4 regions of the Nocardiopsis sp. NPDC058631 genome follow, and region 2 is predicted to be linked to each of the others. Evidence: riboswitches for the same ligand, from Rfam matches in the RefSeq annotation. Region 2 holds a riboswitch; each other region holds the start of a gene.
The links. A riboswitch is a leader RNA that binds a small molecule or an ion and turns the genes downstream of it on or off. The one in region 2 is predicted to bind thiamine pyrophosphate.

Region 1: another riboswitch for thiamine pyrophosphate. It lies ahead of thiC (phosphomethylpyrimidine synthase ThiC); the one in region 2 lies ahead of ACFWTE_RS21745 (ECF transporter S component).
Region 3: another riboswitch for thiamine pyrophosphate. It lies ahead of thiO (glycine oxidase ThiO); the one in region 2 lies ahead of ACFWTE_RS21745 (ECF transporter S component).
Region 4: another riboswitch for thiamine pyrophosphate. It lies ahead of thiD (bifunctional hydroxymethylpyrimidine kinase/phosphomethylpyrimidine kinase); the one in region 2 lies ahead of ACFWTE_RS21745 (ECF transporter S component).

What each region holds. Positions count from the first base shown of each region.
Region 1 is NZ_JBHXQY010000107.1:5,185-10,973, forward strand. Features, by position in the region: gene ACFWTE_RS25640 (class I SAM-dependent methyltransferase) at 1-511, shown strand, start outside; gene ACFWTE_RS25645 (hypothetical protein) at 593-1,132, opposite strand; gene thiC (phosphomethylpyrimidine synthase ThiC) at 1,253-2,941, opposite strand; TPP riboswitch at 2,935-3,046, opposite strand; gene ACFWTE_RS25655 (SOS response-associated peptidase) at 3,159-4,010, opposite strand; gene ACFWTE_RS25660 (DUF3068 domain-containing protein) at 4,101-5,207, opposite strand; gene ACFWTE_RS25665 (alpha-(1->3)-arabinofuranosyltransferase) at 5,204-5,789, opposite strand, start outside.
Region 2 is NZ_JBHXQY010000074.1:13,416-19,204, forward strand. Features, by position in the region: gene ACFWTE_RS21740 (transglycosylase domain-containing protein) at 726-2,867, shown strand; TPP riboswitch at 2,968-3,074, shown strand; gene ACFWTE_RS21745 (ECF transporter S component) at 3,183-3,794, shown strand; gene ACFWTE_RS21750 (ABC transporter ATP-binding protein) at 3,900-5,405, shown strand; gene ACFWTE_RS21755 (energy-coupling factor transporter transmembrane component T family protein) at 5,402-5,789, shown strand, end outside.
Region 3 is NZ_JBHXQY010000137.1:2,698-8,486, reverse strand. Features, by position in the region: gene ACFWTE_RS28015 (DUF418 domain-containing protein) at 1-321, shown strand, start outside; gene ACFWTE_RS28010 (SDR family oxidoreductase) at 390-1,283, shown strand; gene ACFWTE_RS28005 (zinc-binding dehydrogenase) at 1,438-2,445, shown strand; gene thiE (thiamine phosphate synthase) at 2,471-3,139, opposite strand; gene ACFWTE_RS27995 (Rv2175c family DNA-binding protein) at 3,186-3,563, opposite strand; TPP riboswitch at 3,671-3,783, shown strand; gene thiO (glycine oxidase ThiO) at 3,813-5,021, shown strand; gene thiS (sulfur carrier protein ThiS) at 5,030-5,245, shown strand; gene ACFWTE_RS27980 (thiazole synthase) at 5,248-5,789, shown strand, end outside.
Region 4 is NZ_JBHXQY010000010.1:71,271-77,059, forward strand. Features, by position in the region: gene ACFWTE_RS05965 (glycosyltransferase family 4 protein) at 1-392, opposite strand, end outside; gene ACFWTE_RS05970 (DUF6457 domain-containing protein) at 638-883, shown strand; gene ACFWTE_RS05975 (alanine/glycine:cation symporter family protein) at 1,109-2,545, shown strand; gene thiD (bifunctional hydroxymethylpyrimidine kinase/phosphomethylpyrimidine kinase) at 2,552-3,358, opposite strand; TPP riboswitch at 3,347-3,448, opposite strand; gene ACFWTE_RS05985 (DedA family protein) at 3,553-4,251, opposite strand; gene ACFWTE_RS05990 (DUF368 domain-containing protein) at 4,277-5,197, opposite strand; gene ACFWTE_RS05995 (acyl-CoA synthetase) at 5,611-5,789, opposite strand, start outside.

The sequences.
Region 1 (5,789 bases), on a different contig from region 2:
CGGGCGCCTGCGCCACGTCGTCGGGGACTCGGCCTTCCTGCGCAACTTCGCCTCCGAGGCCTTCGACGGGGTGATCGCCGACAACCGGGTGCTCTCCCGCCACCTGGCCACCGAGTCGTCCGTGGCCGAGGTCGCCCGTGTGCTGCGGCCGGGGGGACGGGCCCTGCTGTGCGTGGACTCGGTGGTGCTGGGCATGGCTCTGCTCGCCGAACAGGACTGCTGGCCCGAGCTCAGCCACGCGCCGAGCGCCGACGTGCTCCTGGTCCCCTGGCCCGACGGTTCCATCACCCGGTGCTTCACCGCCGAACAGCTCACCGAGACGCTCGCGGACGCGGGGCTGGAGCTGGAGTGGGTCAAACCCCGCACGGTGCTGTCCGCCTCCACCGTGGAGATGATGCTGGCCCGCGACCCGAGGTCGATGGGGCGCCTGGTGGAGATGGAGCTGCGGGCCACCGAGTCCGACGACTACGTCGGCGTGCACCTGGTGGCCAGCGCCCGCAAACCCGGCTAGGACGTGTGTTCCGGACGGCTCCCGGGCCGGTGGGCGGCCGTCCGGTCGAGGTCGCCCACGCCGCCGAGGCGGAGGCCTCCGCTACAGGGCGGTGAGCGAGGCGACCCCGTTCACCAGGGCGAAGACCAGCAGGACCGGGCCCGCGCCCGCGCCGGTGGCGAAACTGGGGGCCAGGTCGCGGCGGTTCGCCCAGCGCACCGCGAGGAACGGCCACACGGTCAGCAGCGCAGCGAGTACGTACAGGCCGGGGTCGGCCAGGACGGGCGCGAGCGGGAAGAAGTGCACGCCCACGACCAGGCACACCCACGGAGCGAGGTACGCGCTCCGTCCCAGAGCCAGCAGCACGATCACGCCGAGCAGGGCGACACCGAACTCGATGCCGAGGACGAGGAGGTACAGGTCCATCCCGCCCTCGCCGGACAGGACGGAACCGCTGTCCCAGTGGAGCCAGGACGTGACACCGCCGAACACCGCGAGGAGCAGGCCCACGGCCGACCCGCCGCCCAGCCACCACGTGGCCGGTCCGGCCGGGGGCCGCTCCTGAGCCCATCCGAACCACGCCGAGGCGAAGAAGCCGAAGACGGCGGTGGTCATGGCGGCGTCGCGGACGAAGACGTCCATGGGACCTCACAGGTGGGGCGGGGGTAGCCGGGGGACACGTCAGCCTTCCACACGCCGCGGGCGGCCCGCCCTCCGGTGTGCCGGAGGGCGGGCCTGACGACGGACCCCGTGTGACACTCCCTACTCGGCGAGTGGGAGGTACACGCGGTTGCCCTGTTCGGAGAACTCGGTGGACTTGTCGGCCATACCGCGCTCGATGGCGGCGACGGTGTCCAGCCCGTGTTCCTCCGCGTAGCGGCGCACGTCCTGGGTGATCTTCATGGAGCAGAACTTGGGACCGCACATGGAGCAGAAGTGCGCGGTCTTGGCCGGTTCGGCGGGCAGGGTCGCGTCATGGAAGGACTGGGCGGTCTCCGGGTCCAGCGCCAGGTGGAACTGGTCCTGCCACCGGAACTCGAACCGCGCCCGGGACAGCTCGTCGTCCCACTCCTGTGCCCCGGGGTGCCCCTTGGCCAGGTCCGCGGCGTGCGCGGCGAGCTTGTAGGTGATGACGCCGGTCTTGACGTCGTCACGGTCGGGGAGCCCCAGGTGTTCCTTGGGGGTGACGTAGCAGAGCATCGCCGTGCCGAGCCAGCCGATCTGCGCGGCACCGATCGCCGAGGTGATGTGGTCGTAGCCGGGGGCCACATCGGTGGTCAGGGGGCCGAGCGTGTAGAACGGAGCCTCTCCGCAGAGCTCCTCCTCCAGTCGGACGTTCTCCGCGATCCTGTGCATGGGGACGTGCCCGGGGCCCTCGACCATCACCTGCACGTCGTGCGCGCGGGCGACGTGGGTGAGCTCACCCAGGGTGCGGAGCTCGGCGAACTGGGCCTCGTCGTTGGCGTCGGCGATCGACCCGGGGCGCAACCCGTCTCCGAGGGAGAAGGTGACGTCGTACTCCCGGAGGATCTCGCACAGCTCCTCGTAGTGGGTGTACAGGAAGCTCTCCCGGTGGTGGGCCAGGCACCAGGCGGCCATGATGGAGCCGCCGCGCGAGACGATGCCGGTGACCCGGCGGGCGGTGAGCGGCACGTACCGCAGCAGCACCCCTGCGTGCACGGTCATGTAGTCCACGCCCTGCTCGCACTGCTCGATGACGGTGTCCCGGTAGACCTCCCAGCTGAGCTCGGCCGGGTCGCCGTTGACCTTCTCCAGCGCCTGGTAGATGGGGACGGTGCCGATCGGGACGGGCGAGTTGCGCAGGATGCGCTCCCGGGTCTCGTGGATGCGCTTGCCCGTGGACAGGTCCATGACGGTGTCGGCACCCCAGCGGGTGGCCCACACCATCTTCTCGACCTCCTCGGGGACGGAGGAGGTGACGGCGGAGTTGCCGATGTTGGCGTTGATCTTGACCAGGAAGTTCTTGCCGATGATCATCGGCTCGGACTCGGGGTGGCACCGGTTGGCGGGGATGACCGCGCGGCCGAGGGCCACCTCGGAGCGGACGAACTCGGGGTCGACGCCCTCGCGTTCGGCCACGAAGCGCATCTCGGGGGTGAGGGTTCCGGCCTTCGCGCAGGCGAGCTGGGTGACCGCGCCGTCGACCGGAGGCCGGCCCCCGGACCAGGTACGGCGGGTCGGGGGGAGGCCCCGGTGGACGTCGACGGACACGGTGTCGTCGGTGTAGGGGCCGGAGGTGTCGTACAGATCGAAGTGGCTGCCGTTGCTGAGTCCCACCCTGCGCCGGGGCACGCGCAGTGTGTGTCCCTCGGGGGTCACGACCTCGCGATAGACCTTGGATGATCCCATGATGGGCCCTGTGGTCACCTGGTGGCCGTCGGTACTGGAACCGCTGGTGGAACTGACGTCACGGCCGTCGGTAGCCGTCATGGCATGCCTCCCTACGTCGGAATTACCCGAACAGGTTCTGCGGTCGGCGACACCGTCGAGTCGCCCTCTCAGCCCGCCATGGCGCGAGCTCCCGCGTTGCGTATTCACATGTGTGGGCACGTCGAACGTGCCGCGGCACCTCGATCCCGGTGCCGGGGCCCTGGGGCCCCGCACACCATACACAGGAGGGACCCTGGCGTGTCCACCGTTCCGGGGGTCAGAAAAGTGTCCCCGGTTCGCCGCCCCCGGTGTCGGCGAGGGGTTCGAGGAGGTCGGGCCGGTTGTTCTTGATGGTGTTGACGTCGGTGGACACCTCGTCGACCGCGAACCGGTCGACGGGGGTCTCCCCCAGCAGGTGCGCCAGGTCGTCCGCGCCCGAGGCGGGGTCCAGCCAGACGTCCCAGTCCTCGGGCGGTACGACGACCGGCATGCGCTCGTGGATGTGGGCGAGCGCGGGCGCCGCCTCGGTGGTGATGACCGCGCAGCTCCACACCCAGGCGGCCGGGTCGTCCTCGGCCGCCTCCGGGTCGCGCCAGCGCTCGAAGATGCCCGCCAGCGCCAGGGGCCGACCGTCCCGGTAGTGGATGGAGTAGGGCTTCTTGTCGGCCTTGGCCTTGCGCTTCTTGTGCTGGGGGTCGGTCGCGGGCGAGGTACTGGCCTGCGTGGTCCCGTCCTTGGCGACGAGCTGCCACTCGTAGTAGGCGTCGGCGGGCAGCAGGCACCGTCGGCGGCGGTACGCGGTACGGAAGGCGGGCTTGTCCGCGACGGTCTCGCCTCGCGCGTTGATCATCCGGTAGCCGACGTTGCGGTCCTTGGCCCAGGAGGGGACCAGGCCCCAGCGCAGGGTGTGCAGGGACCTGGGGCCCCGGGGGCCCTGGTCGTCGGCCCGGGGCGGTGGTCCCAGCACGGCGTACACGGGCCTTCCGGGCGAGATGTTGTAGTCCGGCTCCAACTCCTCCAGGGGCGGCCACGACGCGGCGGGCGCATCCTCGGGGAGGGTCTGCTCGGGCAGCTCGAAGGCGAGCCGCAACTGGTGCACGTTCCGGGACTGGGCATAACGACCGCACATGTGCCCGATACTACGGCGTGGCCCCGTCAGTCCCCCGCGAGACACCGGCGTGGGCCGGGCGCCCCTGCGGCGGCCTCCGGGCTGCCCGGCTCACCACTGGGGGTCCCTGGGCGCCCGGGGCCCTCTGCGCCGGCGGGGCCGGGCGGGAACGTCCCGGACGGCCGCGTCGGATCCCCCGCTCCGTGCGGGGGCGCCGCCGCGCCCACCGCCCGCGGAAGCGCCGTCCGCACCGCTCCCCCGCCAGGCCCGGACCAGGCCGACCAGAACGGCCAGACCGCCCAGCGGCCCGAGGGTCCACGGCGCCCAGGAGTCCAGGGCACGCAGCAGGACCGACCGGACACGGGCCTGCTCCGCGTAGCCGGAGACCTGGTTGTCCGCCATCACCAGTTCCGTGTACAGCAGCGGCACCTCACCCCCGCCGTCCTGCGGCCGCAGGGTCTCCGCACGGGTCTCATGGGCGTTGACCACGATTCCGCTGACAGGTTCCACCCAGAAGGTACGGCTCACCTCCAGCCAGCGTGTGGCGGTGACCGTCCCGGAGGCCCCCTCCCGGAACAGGTCGGCGGGCACCGGACGCGCCGACTCCGGGACCTGGGCGGCCTCGACCCACTGGCTGTACCGGCGTACCGGGACCCCGGCGACCTCCTCCCGCTCCTGGAACTCCAGCATCGGCGCCGAGCGCACCTCCGCGTCGTAGAACGGGTGGTCGCCCTCCGGCGCCCCGGGCGGCCAGGAGTACACCAGGCCGGCCTGGCGGACCGCGCGGTCGCCGTCGACGTGCTCGCCGCAGCAGTTGACGGCCCTGCCGGTCTCCCGGTCCACGATGACCCGCCGGCTCCAGTGGTCGATCATCCGGTCGGGGACCGAGGCGTCCACGGACACCTCCCACGCCGACCAGTCCCCGCCGTGGGCGGAGCCGTCCACACGCGTGACCCGGGTGAGTTCGGCGGCCTCCACCCACGTCCAGGTGGACGTGTCGAGGTAGCCGGCGTCCTCGTCGACCATCCTGACGTCGAACGCGGTCTCCGCCGGCAGCAGGGCGATCCGCTCGTGCACGTACAGCGGCAGCAGGGCGGCGAGTGTCAGCAGGAACGCACCCAGGGCCACCAGGGCGGTGCCCCGTGGCAGGGAGCGCCCGGGGGTGCTCGCGGGCCCCACCTGGCTGTCGGACTCCGCCCCGGCCTCGGTCACGCTCATGTTCGGGCCTCCTCCGGGTCGGACTCCCTCAGGTCGTCGTCGGGCTGCGCCTCTTCCTGGCCGTCCGGCGCCCGGTCCGCCGCGGACCCTGGTGCGGAGGCCTCCTGTGAGGCCGGGGCCGTCGCGGGCGCGCGGACCGACGGCGGGTCGGCGTCGGCGGGGTCGTCCTCGCCGCGCTGCCCCAGGGCCAGGACGAGCCTGGCCGGCGCGGGCAGGCAGAGCAGCTGGGCGACCCAGCCGCGCAGCGCTCCCCCGAACGTCTCCGTGACGTCGTGGAAGGGCATGTACAGGGCCAGGTGGGTGCCCACGGCCATGGACAGCCCTGCCAGACCCAGCGCCACCACCGGTGGCCACGGTCCGGCCAGGTGGGGCAGCAACCGGCCCCCCATCGACGGGCGTCCCGGTTTGGCGTGGCGCAGGCGCCGGGGCGCACGACGGCCCAGCCACCACATGCACAGCAGGATCAGGCCGACCAGGGCAGCACCCGCCCAGCCCGCGACCCAGACACCGTAGGCCAGTCCGAGCGGCAGCACCGCCCAGCGGTTCAGCCGCCCGGACCCCGCCGAGGGCAGCGCCCGGGAG
Region 2 (5,789 bases):
TCGCCTGGGTAAACCTCGCAAATCAGCCATAAGAAGACACCTGATTCAGGAGCCTCTGTAGTTGTTTTCGGGTGATCTGAGATGAAAGGACGGAAAACTGATCGGTCATGTTGGGCGGTGCGCGGTGGTGGGTAGGGATCACCGAATGCACCCCATGGGTGTCGGGACGTATTCCGGACATTCCCGCGTTCCTGAATGACCACAGGGGAACCTTTTGTCTCGCATTCGGACGCCTGTCGCCGCGGGAGTCCGCGTACCGGTGCGGATTCGCCCGGCGCGGGCCGGGCGTGCCCCGGCTGTGCGGCGTTCCGTGGGTGCGTTCGATCCGGGCGCTTTGCCACGGATTGGGCAAGCTTTTCGGTGACACGCCGGATTCGGCACGACGGGCTTTACGGCTCCTCTGCGAGCGTGGACGGTGCAGTGCCCTGTCCGCGCGAGGCGGGGTCAGGGCGTCACACGGCCGAGGGGGGGGCGACGTGACGGAGCCGAACCAGGACGGTCCGCCGCAGGAGAAGGGGGACCGGGGCGGAGACCGGGCGCCGGGGCACCCGGGGGAGGCGGGGGAGGTGGGCCGCTCCGACGACCGGGCCGACGCGTCGCAACCCGGTGCCGGTGACCGGCCCACCGCTCCGGAGCCCGACGCGGAGGGCGGGTCCGAGGCGCCGCGCCGGAAGAGGCGGACCGACCTGCTCGCCCTGCCCCTGGTGGGCGCGCTCAGGGACCGGGTGTCGTCCTGGGGCGCCGGGGACGGGCACGGGCAGGGAGAGGGCACCGCCGAGGAGCGCAAGGACGCGCTCCGGCGGCTCACGGGGATGGGCGCCGTCGCCGGACTGCTGGTCGCCGCGCTGGTCATGCCGTGGGTGGGCGGGCTGGGGCTCGTCGGCAGGGACACGGCCGCCGCGTTCATGGCCCTGCCCAGCGACCTGAAGGTCTCACCGGTGGCGGAGCGCGTGCTCCTCACCGACGTCGACCACAACCCGATCGCGGAGGTCGCCGACCGCGAACGCGAGGTGGTGCCCCTGGACGCGATCAGCCCGTGGGTGCCCGCCGCGCTCATGGCCGTCGAGGACGACCGGTTCTACGAGCACTCCGGGCTGGACCTGCGCGGAGTCCTGCGCGCCGCCATGCGCACCGCGCAGGGGGACACCCAGGGCGGCTCCACCATCACCCAGCAGTACGTCAAGAACCTGCTCATCGAACAGGCCTCCACCGAGGAGGAGGTGGAGCGCGCCAGCGAGCAGACCCTGGGACGCAAACTGCTGGAGCTGCGCCACGCCATCGCCCTTGAGGACCGCCTCACCAAGGACGAGATCATGGAGGGCTACCTCAACCTCGCCTACTTCGGGGCGGGCGCGTACGGCATCGAGGTGGCGGCCCAGCGCTACTTCTCCGTCTCCGCCGCCGACCTGGACCCGGCGCAGGCCGCCACCATCGTCGGACTCGTGCGCAGCCCCTCCTACTACGACCCGCTCACCAACCGCGAGGCCGCGCGCGAACGACGCGACCTGGTGCTGGAGCGGATGGGCGCGACCGGTCACCTGGAGGCGGAGGAGGTCGAGGAGCACGGGAGCAGGGGGCTGGCCCTGGACCCGACCGAGCGCGGCGGCAGCTGCTACCACGGGGAGCAGCCGTTCTTCTGCGACTTCGTCATGCGCTGGCTGCGCGGTTCCAACGTGCTCGGTGAGCTCCAGGAGGAGCGCGAGGAGGCGCTCACCAAGGGCGGCATCACCGTGCGGACCACACTCGACAACGACGTGCAGCGGGCCGCGGAGGAGGCCATCGAGAAGTACGTCCCGGCGGAGGAGTCCACCAAGTTCGCCGCCCAGGCGGTCGTCGAGCCCGGCACAGGCCGGATCAGGGGCATGGCGCAGAACCTGCGCTACGGCTTCGACGACGAGGAGGTCGGCACGACCTCCATCAACCTGGCGGTGGACAGCGAGGCCGGCGGTTCGCTCGGCTACCAGGCGGGGTCGACGTTCAAGACGTTCACCCTGGCCGCGGCCCTGCACTCCGGGCTGGACTACGGCACCAGCTTCTCCTCGCCCAAGAGCGTCTCGGTCGGGGGGCTCAAGAACTGCGACGGCGGCGTGATGTCCGGGTGGAGCGTGAGCAACGCCGGGGAGAGCGACGGCGGCGAGCACAACATGATCAGCGCGACCAAGGGGTCGGTGAACACCTACTTCGCGCAGCTCCAGAAGCGTGTCGGCCTCTGCGAGACCTCGGAGATGGCCGAACGGGTGGGCATCCACCGCGCCGACGGCGCACCGCTGGAGGTCTGGAGCTCCTTCACCCTGGGCGACCAGGAGGTGTCCCCGCTGACCGTCGCCAACGCGTACGCCACCTTCGCCGCCCGGGGCACCTACTGCGAGCCCGTCCCGGTGACGTCCGTGCGGATCGGCCGTGAGGGGGAGGAGGGCACCCGGGAGGTCGAGGTCCGCAGCGAGTGCGAGGAGGGCAGGATCCGACGCGACGTCGCGGACGGGGTCAACCACCTGCTCCAGCAGACGTTCAAGGGGGGCACCGCCAACGGCCTCGGCCTCGGACGCCCGGCCGCGGGCAAGACCGGCACCACCGACAACGCCGCCTACGCCTGGTTCGCCGGACACACGCCGAACCTCGCCTCCTCGGTCGTGGTCGGCGACATGCGCGGCGGTGAGGAGAACCCGCTCCAGGGCGTGACCATCGGCGGGCGCTACTACGGCATCGTCTACGGCGGCACGCTGCCCGGCCCCATCTGGCAGGCCACCATGCGCAAGGCCACGGCCGACCTCCCGGCGGAGAGCTTCGGCCCGTCGCCGAAGGCGTACGGCAACCCGTCGGCGAAGCCGCCCAGGGGCGGGGGCGACGAGGAGGACGACGACGCCTGACCGCTTCCGCGGGGAGGCGGGACCGCTCGGTGTCCCGGGCGCGGACGAGGGCCGTGGGGAGGAAACACCCCACGGCCCTCGTTGTTGACGCATAATGGAGTGAAACCGACAGGGGAGCGCGTGAGCGCTGAGAGTGCGGCCCAGGCCGCAGACCCTTACACACCTGATCTGGGTCATGCCAGCGAAGGAAGTCGTAGGAACCCGTCTCCGGAAGGCGTGCTCCCGCGCAACCGGGACCCCCCGGCGCGCGGTGCCGTCCGGCGCCGCTCTTGGCCACATGGGCCCTCGTCCACCCCGACGAAGGGACACCACCTGATGAGTACCGAACCCCGCCGCACCGGCTTCTGGCGTGACCTCCTCGGACAGCTGCGCGGCTGGCGCACCGTCGACATCGTCGTGGCGGCCGTGATCGGCGTCGCCGTCGGCGTCGTCTTCTGGCTCTGGAACATCGTCTGGTCGGTCACGACGCCGCTCTTCGTCGGGTTCCCGCCCGCGCAGGCGGTGGTCTACGGCATGTGGCTGCTCTCCGGCGTCCTCGGCGGGCTGATCATCCGCAAGCCCGGCGCCGCGCTGCTCACCTCGGTCGCGGCCTCCTCTGTGTCGGCGGTCCTGGGCACCCAGTGGGGGGTCACGGTGATCCTCGACGGAACGCTCCAGGGCATCCTTCCCGAGCTCGTCTTCCTCGCCTTCGGCTACCGGCGCTGGGGCATGGGCGTGGCCGTGCTCGCGGCGGCCGTCGCCGGCCTCTCCCCGGCCATCCGCGACAACATCGCCTACAACGTGGCCTGGCCCCTGCACCTCCAGGTCGTCTACGGCGTCATCGTCGTGATCAGCGCGGCGGTCATCGCGGGAGTGGGCGCACGGCTCCTCACCACCGCCCTGGCCAGGTCCGGCGCGCTGGCCCCCTTCCCGTCGGCCAAGGGCTGACCCGTGGCCGACCACAACCGCCGCGGTCCCGCCGGGGCGACCGCGCAGCACCCGACCGCACCGCCCGCCGCACGGTCCACCGGGGGTCGGGGCGCTCGTGTCGAGCTGTCCGGCTGGGGCTGGCGCCACTCCGGCCGCGACACGTACGCGCTGCGCGGGGTCGACCTCACGGTCGAGCCCGGTGAGCGCGTGCTCCTGCTCGGAGCCTCCGGAGCGGGCAAGTCCACCCTGCTGCACTCCCTGGCCGGGCTCACCGGCCCCGACAGCGCCCTCAACGGAGACCAGGAGGGGACACTGCTGGTCGACGGCCGCCCCGCCGACCGGAGCCGGGGCGCGGTCGGCCTGGTCGGCCAGGATCCGGAGACGCAGCTGGTGATGGCCCGCGCGGGCGACGACGTCGCCTTCGGCCTGGAGAACCTGGGGGTGGACCCCAGCCTGATCTGGCCCCGGGTGGACCACGCGCTGGACTCGGTCGGCTTCCCGTACGGGCGGCGCCACTCCACCGGCGCCCTGTCGGGCGGTGAGAAGCAGCGGCTGGTCATCGCCGGGGCGCTCGCGATGCGGCCGCGCCTGCTCCTGCTGGACGAGCCCACCGCCAACCTCGACCCTGCCGGTGCCGCGCTGGTGCGCGGGGTCCTGGAACGCCTGCTGGCCGAGACGGAGGCGACCCTGGTCCTGGTCGAGCACCGGGTCGCGGACGTGGTCGGTCTGGTGGACCGGGTCGTGGTCGTCGAACCCGGCGGCGGTGTGATCGCCGACGGCGACCCCTCCGCCGTGTTCGCCGAGCACGGGCGCTCCCTCGCGGAGCGGGGAGTGTGGATCCCGGGGAACGGCCCCGTGCCCGACCTGGCCCCCGCCCCGGGCGGCGGCCCCCGTCTGGAGGCCGTGGGCGTCGCGGCGCGCACCCCCTTCCAACTGGGCATGCGCGCCGCGCCGCGAAGGGTGGTGCTGGACGGCGTGGACCTCGTGGTCGCGGCCGGTACCGCGACCGCCCTGACCGGGCCCAACGGGGCGGGTAAGTCCACGCTGCTGTCACTGGTGGCGGGGCTGTCCCGACCCCACCGGGGCGAGGTCCTTCCGCGCGGCCCCCTGGCCGGCGCTGACCGCCGCCCGCTGGTGCGCTGGCCCGCACGGCTCCTGGCCCGGCACGTGGGCACCGTGTTCCAGCACGCGGAGGACCAGTTCGTCACCGGAACCGTGCGGGACGAGCTGCGCTTCGCGCCGCGGCGGGCCGGGGCGGGCGAGGCGGAGACGGAGCGCCGGGTGGACGAGCTGTTGGAGCGGCTGCGCCTGACCAGGCTGGCCGACGTCCACCCCTACACCCTCTCGGGCGGTGAGAAGCGGAGGCTGTCGGTGGCCACGGCCCTGAGCTCGGGCCCCTCGCACGCGCCCGACGTCCTCGTCCTGGACGAGCCGACCTTCGGCCAGGACACCCGGACGTGGACGGAGCTGGTCGAGCTGCTGGGGGCGCTGAGGGCCGAGGGGCGGGCCGTCGTCATGGCCACCCACGACGAACTGCTCCTGCGGCACCTCGCGGACGTGCGCGTGCGCGTGGCGGAGGGCCGCGCGGTCCCGGACACGGTCGCGGGGACGGGGGAGGTGGGCGGATGAGTGCGTCGCAGGACCGGAACGGGACGGGTGGCGACGCCCTGACCCTGGACGTGCCGCAGGACGGGGGAGCGCGCTACTGGCTCGCCCGGCTCAACCCTGCGGCCAAGCTGCTGGCCGCCCTGGTGCTGGGGATCGGTCTGATCCCCGCGGTGGACGCGGTCACCGGAGGCGTGGTCCTGGCCGGTGTGCTGCTGCTCCTGCCGTTCAGCGGGATCGACCGGCGCACGCTGCTCGTCCTGGGCGGTCCGTTCCTGCTCATGGGTCTGTCCAACGGCCTGGTCAACTACCTGTACGGCGAGCACGGGGCGGAGGGCGCACTGGGTGCGGCGGTGCGCCTGCTCGCCATCGCCCTCCCCGGCCTGGTCGCGGCCGTGACCAGCGATC
Region 3 (5,789 bases), on a different contig from region 2:
GCGCCGGTCCTGGCCGCCTGGGGCCTGGGCGTGGGGGCGTACCTGTCGCCGTGGTCGATGTTCCTGTTCGCGGTCGGGGTGTGGCTGACGACAGTGGTCGGCGCGTACGCGCTGGAGCGCACGGGCAGGCGCGGTCCGGCCGAGGTGCTGCTGCGCCGCCTGGCCTACCGGCGGACCGGCTGGGAATTCGCGGGAGGAGTGCCGGCCCCGGACGCGCGGACAGCGTCTCCGGAGGCCCCGGAGGCCCTCTCGGAGGGTCTCGGCGGAGGGCCTCTCACGGGGCCCGGCGAGGCAAAGGGCCAAGAGCGCACCACCCCCTGACCCGAAGGCTCAAAAAGGCGCGCGCCGATGAGTGCCCGGCACGTCCTCGTACCTCAGGATGGGGTGTCATGGGCGACGATCACATGACAAACCACACCATAGGTGTGACCGGGGCGACCGGGGCGCTGGGCGGGCGGGTCGCCGCCCGGATCGCACGGCTGGGACTGGCGCAGCGCCTCATCGTGCGCGACCTCAACCGGGCACCGGAGTACCCGGGCAGCAGCGCGGCGATGGCGGCCTACGAGGACGCTCCGGGCTTCGAGCGGGCCTGCCGGGGGGTGGACACGCTGTTCCTGGTCTCGGCGACCGAGTCGGAGGACCGGATGGAGGTCCACCTGAGCGCGGTGGACGGGGCGGTGCGCGCGGGGGTGGCCCGGATCGTCTACCTGTCCTTCCTGCGGGCGGGGCCGGCCGCGACGTTCACGTTCGCGCGTACGCACTTCCACACCGAGGCCCACATCAGGTCGACGGGTGTGCGGTACACGTTCCTGAGACCCAGCCTGTACCTGGACCTGCTGCCCTCCTGGGTGGGCGACGACGGCGTGGTACGCGGACCTGCCGGGGACGGCAGGGTCGCGTGGGTGTCCCGGGACGACGTGGCGGACGTGGCGACGGCCGTGCTGACCGATCCGGCGACCGCGCTCGCCTCGGAGAACACGACCTACGACGTCACCGGGCCGGAGGCCCTGTCCCTGGGGGCGACGGTGGACAAGCTGGGCACGCTCACCGGCCGCTCCGTCCGGTACGTCCCCGAGACCTGGGAGGAGGCGCTGGAGTCGCGCCGCACGAGCCGCGCCCCGGAGTGGGCGGTCCAGGGGTGGGCGTCGTCGTACGCGGCCATCGCCGCAGGGGAACTCGACGAGGTCGCGCCGACGGTGCCGAAGCTGACCGGGCACCCGGCCCAGTCCATCGAGGGCTTCCTCCGGCGCCATCCGAGCGCCCTGTCGCACGTCGCCGTCTGATCCCGCCCGTCCCGCCACCGCCGTGCCCCGGGCACGGCGGTTCCGCCATGCCTTCGAAGGGGCTCCGACCCACGACTTGACCTAAATATTGATTGAGGTACCAGGCTGTGGGGTGTCGGTGCAAAAGCACGGCGGCACAGCGAGGAGACACGGCATGCGTGCGGTACGGGTGGACGGGTTCGGCGGTCCGGAGGTCCTGGTGGCCCGGGAGGTTCCCGAGCCCGAGGCGGGCCCCGGCCAGGTCCTGGTGGAGGTGGCGGCGGCCAACGTGATGTACCTGGACACGCTGGTACGCGGCGGGTGGGGGCTGGACTACTTCCCCGTCGAGCCCCCCTACGTCCCCGGCGCCGGGGTGGCCGGGACGGTGGTCCGGACGGGCGAGGGGGTGGACCCGGCCCGGGTCGGCGCGGTGGTCGTCACCGACACGGGCCGGGCCGACCCGGAGGGCGGGGTGCCCGTGCCCCCCTTCGGCGGGTACGCGCAGAGAGTCGCCGTCCCGGCCTCGGGGCTGGTCGACGTGCCCGAGGGCCTGGACCCGAAGCAGGCCCTGGCCCTCCTGCACGACGGACCGACCGCCCTGTCGCTGCGGCACAGCGGCGGCTTCGGGCCCGGCAGGTGGGTACTCGTACTGGCGGCGGCGGGAGGGGCGGGCAGCCTGGCCGTCCAGCTGGCCCGCGCGGCCGGGGCCCGGGTCGTGGGAGCCGCCCACGGGCCGGAGAAGCTCGCGTTCGCCCGTGGGCTGGGAGCGGAGGCGACCGTGGACTACTCCGTGCCCGGGTGGGTGGAACGGGTGCGCGAGGCCACCGGGGGCCGGGGGGTCGACGTGGTCCTGGACGGCAGCGGCGGCGACCTCGGGGAGGCGGCGTTCGGCGCCTTGGCCGACGGAGGGCGCTTCCTCGGCTACGGCTCCGCGGGCGGACGCTTCTCGCAGGTCGACGCGGAGGAGGCCGAACGCCGCGGGATCACGGTGTTGGGCCTCTTCGACCTGGAGTCCGAGGAGGACGGGGAGCCGAACGGGGCCGTACACCAGATCCTGGAGCTGGCCCGCAGCGGGCAGGTGGCGCCGCATGTGGGGCTGACCGTGCCCCTGGAGCGGGCCGAGGAGGCCCACAGGGCCCTGGAGGAGCGCCGGGTCCTGGGCAAGGTCCTCCTCGTGCCGTGAGGCCGGGGCGCGCGCACCTGCCCCCTCAGCCCCCGCTGCGGGCGGTCAGGCGCTCCCGCAGCGCGGCCGCTGCCGCGCACGGGTCCTCGGCCTCGGTGATGGCGCGCACGACCACCACCCGGCGGGCCCCCGCCTCCAGCACCGCGTCGATGTTGGTCGCGTCGATCCCCCCGATGGCGAACCACGGGCGGTCCGTGCCCAGGGCGGCGGCCCTCTCCACCAGGGACAACCCCGCGGCCGGGCGGCCCGGCTTGGTGGGGGTGGCCCAGGTGGGGCCGACGCAGAAGTAGTCGCTCCCGGCCTCCTCCGCGGAGGAGGCCGCGGCGGCGGCGTCGTTGTTGGAGCGCCCGATGACCGGGTCCGCCCCGATGATGTCGCGGGCCATGGGCACCGGCAGGTCGCGCTGTCCCAGATGTAGGACGTCGGCGCGCACGGCACGGGCGATGTCGGCGCGGTCGTTCACCGCGAGGAGGGCTCCGTGCCGCTCACAGGCCTCCCGCATCACCTCCAGGGCCGCGATCTCCTCGCGGGCCTCCAGCCCCTTGTCCCGGAGCTGGATGATGTCCACTCCCCCGGCCAGGGCGGCGTCGGCGAACTCGGCGAGATCGCCGCGCCCGGTCCGAGCGTCGGTGCACAGGTACAGAAGGGACGCGTCCAGGCGCTTGCGCAGGCTGGTTCCGTGGCTGGTCCTCACCCCGCCCACCCTAGGCCCTCGCCCGGCGGCGCCTGGGGTCAGCCCGTCAGAAGGCCAGTCCCTGGGCGCGGCGGCGCACCTCGGTACCCCGGTTCTCGCGCATCGCCTGGATGGGCGAGCCCGGCAGGGTGTCGTCGGGGGTGAAGAGCCAGCGCAGGGCCTCCTCCGTGGAGAAGCCCGCGTCGGTCAGCAGCACCAGGGTGCCGGGCAGTCCCTTGACGATGTCGTCGCCGTCGATGAAGGCGGCGGGGACGGACAGCTGGCCTCCGCGGACCACACCCATCATGCGGTTCTCGCGGATCAGGGTCTTGATGCGGTTGGGACTCACGCCGAGCGGCGCGGCCGCCTCCTTGAGGGTCAGCCACTCGCCGACCAGCGTGTCGATGTCGATATCGCTTCGTGTCACCCCACCAATCTGCCACATCCGCGCGGGACCCCGGCACCTTCCGGGGCGGGCGGGGCCGTCCTCCGTGGAGATCCCCACCACTGCCGCCCGCCCCGGGAGGAGGTTCTAGAATGGGGACAGACCTCTACACATCCCGCGGGAGCCGGGTGGGACCCGGCTGAGAGGGAGGCTGCGAGCCTCCGACCGCACGAACCTGATCCGGGTCATGCCGGCGAAGGGAGTGGAACCAGCCCCGTGCGCGCACCGGACCGGCCCCGCCCGGGAACGATTCGTCCTACCGACGACGGTTCCGCGGCGCGGCAGGAACAGACCGTCGTCGTGGTCGGCGGCGGCCTCGTCGGCCGGGTCACCGCCTGGCGGGCCGCCCAGCAGGGCCTTCGCGTCACCCTGGTCGAACCCGACCCGGTGACCGACCCCGCCGGGGCCCGCGCCGCCTCCACCGTCGCGGCCGGCATGCTCACCCCCGCCACCGAGGCCGCGTTCGGCGAGGAACCCCTCATGGAGTTCGGTGTCCGCTCCGCGGGCATGTACGCCGGGTTCGTCGCAGAACTGGAGGAGGCGAGCGGGATCGGTGTGGGCTACCGCGCCACCGGAACGCTCCTGGTCGCCTTCGACCGCGACGACATGGCCGTCCTCACCGACCTGCACCGGCTCCAGGAACGCCTGGGCATCACCACCGAACGCCTCACGAGCCGCGGGTGCCGCCGCCTGGAGCCCATGCTGGCCCCGTCGGTGCGCGGCGGGGTACTCGCCCCCGACGACCACTCCGTGGACCCCCGGCTCCTGCTGCGCGCCCTGGCCGTCGCGGGCGGGCGCGCGGGCGTCACGGAGATCGCCCAGAGGGCCGAGGAGATCCTGGACCCCGGCCCCGACCGCGCCCGGCTGGGCGTGCGCCTGGCCGAGGGCCGGGTCCTGCCCGCCCACCAGGTCGTCCTGGCCGCCGGGTGCTGGGGCGACCGCGTCGCGGTACCCGAACCGGTGGTGCCGCCGCTGCGCCCGGTCAAGGGCCAGCTCCTGCGCGCCCGCATGCCCGCCGGTGAGGCGCCCCTCGTCAACCGCACGGTCCGGGGCCTGGTGCGGGGCTTCACGACCTACCTGGTGCCGCGCGCCGACGGCGAGGTGGTCATCGGTGCCACCCAGGAGGAGCTGGGGTACGACACCTCGCTCACCGCCGGAGGGCTCTGGCAGGTCCTGAGGGACGCGCGGGAGCTCGTCCCGGGGGTGACCGAGCTGGAGGTCACCGAGACGTGTGTGGGCCTGCGCCCGGGCTCGCCCGACAACGAACCCCTTCTGGGGCCGACCCGGGTCCCCGGCCTGCACCTGGCCGCGGGGCACTTCCGGCACGGGGTCCTGCTGACCCCGGTCACCGGCGAGGTCATGGCGCGCGCCCTCACGACCGGCGCCCTGCCGGAGTACGCGCGCAGGTTCGCCGCGGACCGGGCGACCGGGAACGCGCACATGACGACGTGGGAGTAGGAGAGGCAGTGGAACTGATCATCAACGGCGACCTCCGCGAGTTCGCCGACGGCACCACCGTGGAGGCGGTCGTCCGCGACCTGACCGCACCCGGCGGCGGCACGATCCCCGGCGGCATCGCCGTGGCCGTCAACGACGAGGTGGTGCGCCGGACCGCGTGGGCGGCCGGTGCGCTGGACGCGGGCGACCGCGTGGACGTCCTCACCGCCGTTCAGGGAGGCTGAGCATGACCGGACACGGAGACGGGCAGGTCGAGGACCCGCTGGTGATCGCCGGGACCGCCTTCGGATCCCGGTTGATCACCGGCACCGGCGGGGCACCGTCCCTGGACGTTTTGGAGGACGCCCTGGTGACCTCCGGGACGGAGCTGACCACCGTGGCGATGCGCCGGGTCTCCCCCGGTTCCCAGGGGTCGGTGTGGGACGTCCTGACCCGCAACAGGATCCGCGCGCTGCCCAACACCGCCGGCTGCTTCACGGCTGCCGACGCGGTGCGCACCGCACGTCTGGGGCGCGAGGCCCTGGGCACCGACTGGGTGAAGTTGGAGGTCGTGGCGGACGAGCACACGCTGCTGCCCGACCCGGTGGAGCTGCTGGACGCCGCCGAACAGCTGGTGGACGAGGGTTTCACCGTCCTGCCCTACACCAATGACGACCCGGTGCTGGCCCGGCGCCTGGAGCAGCTGGGGTGCGCGGCGGTGATGCCGCTGGCCGCGCCGATCGGGTCCGGCCTGGGGATCCGCAACCCGCACAACCTGGAGCTGATCGT
Region 4 (5,789 bases), on a different contig from region 2:
CCGTCCCCGCCCGGCAGCCCGTAGCGCCCCGCGAAACCGGGGAGGTCGGTCTGGAACACCGCCACCGTCGGGAGCGCCCAGCGACGCGCGGTCTCCACCGCCGCCGATCCGAGCAGGGCGGGTGAGGCCAGGTGAAGGACGTCGGGGGCGAAGGCGCGGATCGCCGCGGTCATCGTGCGCCGGGCGGGAAGGCCCACGGGGAAGTCCCGGTAGAACGGCAGGGGCAGTGAGGGCATGCGGACCACGGGAAAGCCCGCGTAGGAGGACGGGCCGGGCCCGGGGGCCAGGACGAGGGCCTGGTGCCCGCGCGAGGCGAGCAGGTCGGCGACCCGGCACACGGAGGTGGTCACTCCGTTGACCTGCGGAAGGAAGGACTCTGTCACGATCGCCACGCGAAGCGGCCGAGAGGGCTCGGTCGGGGACATGCGGGGGCTCCCAACGCCGGGGGAAGGCTGGTCCCGAGCCTAGGAGAGCCGGATGAACCACGGTCCGGAGCCGGGGGAACCGCTCCCGACGCGCAGGCGTGGGTTCGTCGAGCGGACGGTGACCCGCCCGTGCGCGCCCGTGGCCGCCCGGTGACCCCCAGGTGGCTATGATCACCTGACGTGACCGACATCCCTCTCCAAGGAGTCACCCGGTGACCCTCGTCGAATGGGCGGAAGCCGTCCGCCGTGAACTCGAACTGGCCGACACCGACCCGCTGGGCAAGGAGGACGTCGACCGCGTCCTCGACCTGGCCAGGGACGCCGCCCACTCCGTGGCCCGCCCCGCGGCCCCGCTCACGACCTACCTGCTCGGCATCGCGGTGGGCCGGGGCGCGGACCCGGACCGGGCCGCCGCGGCACTCAGCAGGCTCGCCCTCGACCAGAAGGACGAATCCTGACCCCGGCCCGCCCGTGCCCCCGGGAACCGGAGGCCGTCGGAGGGCGGTAGCCCCCGGCCTCCGGTGAGGACGCGCGCCCCAGGACACGGGTTCTTCGCATGTTGTCGCGATTACCCGACGCGGCCGATCGGTGTCCACTAGCGTCGGCACGACCCCCCGGGCCGCCGGACCTCGTGGAACGATGCCGGTGGTCCCGGGCCGACGCGCACCGAGACGGAGACCCCGGTGGACCTGTTCCTCGACATGGCCGAAGTACTGAGCGGTGTCGTCTGGGGTCCGCTCGTGCTCCTCCCCCTGCTCCTCGTCACCGGGAGCTACCTGACGGTCCGGCTCCGGTTGCTCCAGTTCACCCGGCTCGCCCACGCCCTGTGGTTCGCCCTCGTCCGGAGGGAGGAGACCGGCCAGGACGTCAGGGGCGACATCTCGCACTTCCAGGCCCTGAGCACGGCCCTCGCCGCGACGACGGGGGTCGGCAACATCGCCGGCGTGGGCCTGGCCATCGGCATCGGCGGCCCGGGGGCCCTCTTCTGGATGTGGGTCACCGGCGTCCTCGGCATGGCCACCAAGTACAGCGAGGCCCTGCTCGGCGTGAAGTACCGGGTCACCGACGAGAGGGGGGAGCAGGCCGGCGGCCCGATGTACTACCTGCGCAGGGGCCTCCCCGGAGGGCTCGGCCGCCTGCTCGGCTGGGGGTTCGCGGTCTTCGGTGCGATCGCCGCCTTCGGCATCGGCAACGGCACCCAGGCCAACGCGGTGGCCGACGCGGTCAACAACGTCTGCGGAGTGGACCAGCGGACCACCGGACTCGTCCTGATGCTGCTGGCCGCCGTGGTCGTGCTCGGCGGCATCAAGGGGATCGGCAGGGTCGCCTCCGCCGTCGTGCCGTTCATGATCACCGGCTTCGTCCTCATCAACCTGCTCGTCCTGGCGGTACACCACGACCGGATCGGTCCCGCCTTCGCCCTGGTCATCGGCGACGCCTTCACCGGCACCTCGGCGGTGGGCGGCTTCGCCGGCGCCACCCTGATGTGCGTCATCCGCCAGGGCGTCTCCCGCGGCGTCTTCTCGAACGAGGCCGGCCTGGGCACCGGAGCCATCGCCGCGGCCGCGGCCAGGACCGGCCAGCCGGTCCGCCAGGCACTCGTCGCGATGACGCAGACCCTTATCGACACCCTGATCATGCTCACCCTCACCGCGATGGTGATCATCACGACCGGGGTGTGGCAGGGCGCCGAGGCCGAGGGGGCGGAGGGGGGCAACAGGGGGGTCCTGCTCACCACCGCGGCGATGGAGGTCGGACTCGGCCGGATCAGCCCCGAACTGGCGGCCCTGGGGCCGGTCTTCGTCGCCTGCGCGATAGCGGTCTTCGCGTACACGACCATCCTCGGCTGGGCGTACTACGGCGAACGGTGCGTGGTGTACCTGGCGGGGCGCGTGTTCGTGCTGCCCTACCGGGTGCTGTTCATCGCGTTCATCTTCGTCGGCGCCACCGCGCAGATCGACGCGGTGTGGCTGTTCAGCGACATCGCCAACGGGCTCATGGCGCTGCCCAACCTGATCGGGCTGCTCCTGCTGTCGCCGGTCGTGGTCGCCGAGACCAGGAGGTTCTTCGCCGACCCCGACTGGCGGAACCCGGACGCGGTCATGGAGCCCGTACGCTGACGGCGCCTACTTCCACCAGGCGTGGAAATGGTGCACGGGCCCCTGCCCGCCTCCGGCGTCGATCCCGTCCGCGTGCCGGAGCGCCTCGGTCAGGTAGGCCTTGGCGTCGCCGACGGCGGAGGCCGCGTCCGGGCGCTGCGGCAGCAGGGCCGCGATCGAGGAGGACAGAGTGCACCCGGTGCCGTGCGTGTTGCGGGTGGGGACCCTCCGCGCACGGAACTCGACCGGGTCGGCGTCCCGTGAGACGAGGATGTCGACGCTCTCCCCGCCCGGCAGGTGCCCGCCCTTGATCAGGACCCTGCGCGGACCGAACTCCAGCAGGCGGCGTGCCTGGTCGCGCATTGTCGCGAGATCGGTGGCCTCGGGCTCGTCCAGCAGGTCTGCGGCCTCGGGGAGGTTCGGGGTGAGCAGGTCCGCACGCGGCAGCAGCCGGGTGCGCAGGGCCTCGACGGCGGAGGACTCCAGCAGCCGGTCGCCGCTCTTGGCGACCATCACCGGGTCCACGACCACGTGGGGCAGTTCGTGGCGCCCGATCGCCTCGGCGACGGCCACGGTGACCTCGGCGGTGCCGAGCATGCCGACCTTGACCGCGTGCACCGTGGCGTCCGAGAAGAGGGTGTCCATCTGGCGGGTGACGAACTCGGCGGGGATCGGGTGGACCCCGGCGACGCCGCGCGTGGACTGCGCGGTCAGGGCCGTGACCACGGTCATGCCGAAGGTGCCGTGGGCCGAGAAGGCCTTGAGGTCCGCCTGGATCCCGGCGCCCCCGCTGGGGTCGCTGCCGGCGACGGAGACGATGTTGTACGCGCTCATGGGCGTTCCTTCGCTAGTACGAACTAGGGCAGGTTCGACGGGTGTGCTCTCAGCCGGTGGCCTGGGCCACCGGCACCCCGCGCCGTCGGGGCCGCCGTGTGGGCGGCCCCGCTCAGTGTGTGGTCGGGCCCGTGCGGCCGACGTTGGTGGGGGGCGTACGGGCCCGAGGGGGCCCGTACGCCCGCCTGCGCGGCTCAGGCGGTGGGGGCGTTGTCCGCGGGCCGGGCCCTGAGCAGCTTGCGTACGCGGACGACGACGAACCACAGGAACAGCAGGGCGATGACGGCGAGCACGATGTTGCTGATCAGGCCGCTCCACTGCACCAGGATCGGTTTGATGGCCGGACCGAAGGCGTAGCCGAGTCCGATCCAGATCGAGTTCCAGACGGCGGAGCCGATCACGGTGTACACGGAGAACTTGAGGATGGGCATCCGCTCGATACCGGCGGGGACCGAGATGAAGCTGCGCACCAGCGGCACGCACCGGCCCAGCAGGACCGCGAGGCCGCCGAAGCGGGCGAAGAAGCGCTCGGCCTTGTAGAAGTCCTCGACCTCCAGCAAGGGGGTCTTCTCCACCAGCCACTTGGTGCGGTCCCGGCCCAGCAGGGCCCCGATCGCGTAGAAGCCCCAGGCGCCGACCAGACAGCCGACCGTGGCCCACACGATGGCCAGCCACACGTTCATGTGCCCGTCGTAGGCGAGGAACCCCGCGCCTGGCAGGACCGCCTCACTCGGCATCGGGGGGAAGAAGGTCTCGATGAACAGGGCCACACCGACACCGGGCTCGCCCAGGGTCGTCATCAGGCTCAGGACCCAGCCGATGAACCCCTCGTACTCGTGGACGACCTCGCCCTCCATCGCCGGGTTCGACGCCGTCCACAGATTCGCTGGCATGAGCAGTGGATTCCGTTCTTGCCGGTCAGACGCCGGTCGAGACGCGGAGGGCCTCGGCCTGCGTGCGCTTGCGGCGCTCCCAGACGATGGCCGCGGTCACGATCGCAAAGCCGACGACCATGAAGGCGACGGTCACGGGGACGTCGGTGGGGGTGAGGAACTCACGGGACTCGGTCTGCCAGGGCCACAGCGCGCGCAGGGATCCGGCCATGAGGCCGGTGAGTACGACGAGGGTCATGTGGTGGAAGTTCTCCAGGAGGAACTGGAGCAACTTCACGAACAGGGACAGGCCGGTGAGCATGCCCAGGGCGAAGATGCCCAGGTAGGCGATGTCGAAGTCGCCGACGGCGTTGATCGTCGGCTCGTACAGGCCCAGTGTGAGCAGGATGAACGAGCCGGACAGGCCGGGCAGCACCAGGGCGCAGACGGCCACGGCGGCTGCGAGGAAGACGACCACCGGGTGCGTGGGCAGGTTGGCGCCGGGCAGTCCCGTGAGCAGGAACGCGGCTGTGGCGAACACCAGTGCCACGACGTAGTGCCCTGCCTTCCAGGGCCTGCCGGCCCCGGCGTAGGGGATCCACAGGCAGGCCAGGACCAGGCCGAAGAACAGGGCGTAGGCGTACTGGGTGTAGGCGTCGACCAACGGCGCGAGCAGGAGGGCGGCCAGGACCAGGAAGATCACCATGCCGACCAGAGCGGGGACCAGGACGCTCCAGTCCACCTGGCGGAACTGCTCCTGTGCGCGCTCCTTGCCGCGCCCGCGCGGGACGTCTGTCACGTACCTCTTGATTCCGCTGACCATGTGGCCCGCGCCGCCGATGAGCTTGTCATAGAGGCCGACGATGAGGGCGACGGTGCCGCCGCTGATGCCGGGAAGCGCTTCAGAGGCGCCCACGGCGCCGCCGCGCACCGCGTTGAAGAGGTAGGAGCCTACGGAATTGGCCATCTGAGTAGTTGGGCGCGGCCCGGGAAGCCCGGGAGGGGGCGCGCCATCCTCCGTCCTAAGGGTGTCACCGCGCACACGAACGTGCGCTGGGTGGGGGATGAGGCGAGAAAGGGGACCGTCCGAATCGGCCGGAGACTGCGGCCGACGGGATCTAAGGTACAAGGGGCGGGGGCCGCTCTGGGCGGGCACCGCAGACAGCGGGGGTCGTCCGCACCCCGCCGAGAGCCGCCGCGGAGGGGTTGTCAGAACCCCCACGTGGACTTTGTCCTTGAATGTCGTTCTTTTTGGCCCTGTGGTGGATCAAGCGGATGGCATCCGAAAACCGTACTTTTTTAGGGGCGGGGTGCGGTCCTCCGCCAGAGGCGGTCACCACCCCCGCCCGCGCGCCGGGACAACGCCGCAGATGGCGGCCGTCAGTACCGCAGCGGGCCGGGGGACACGGTCCCCGCGGTCCCACGCGAGGCCGAACCGTCCCGGGCGACCGACGCCGCCCACCGGTAGTCCTGCTTGCCGACGGCCGTGCGCCGCACCCGGTCCACGAAGTGGACGGTCCTCGGGACCTTGAACCCCGCCAGCCGCACACGGCAGTGTT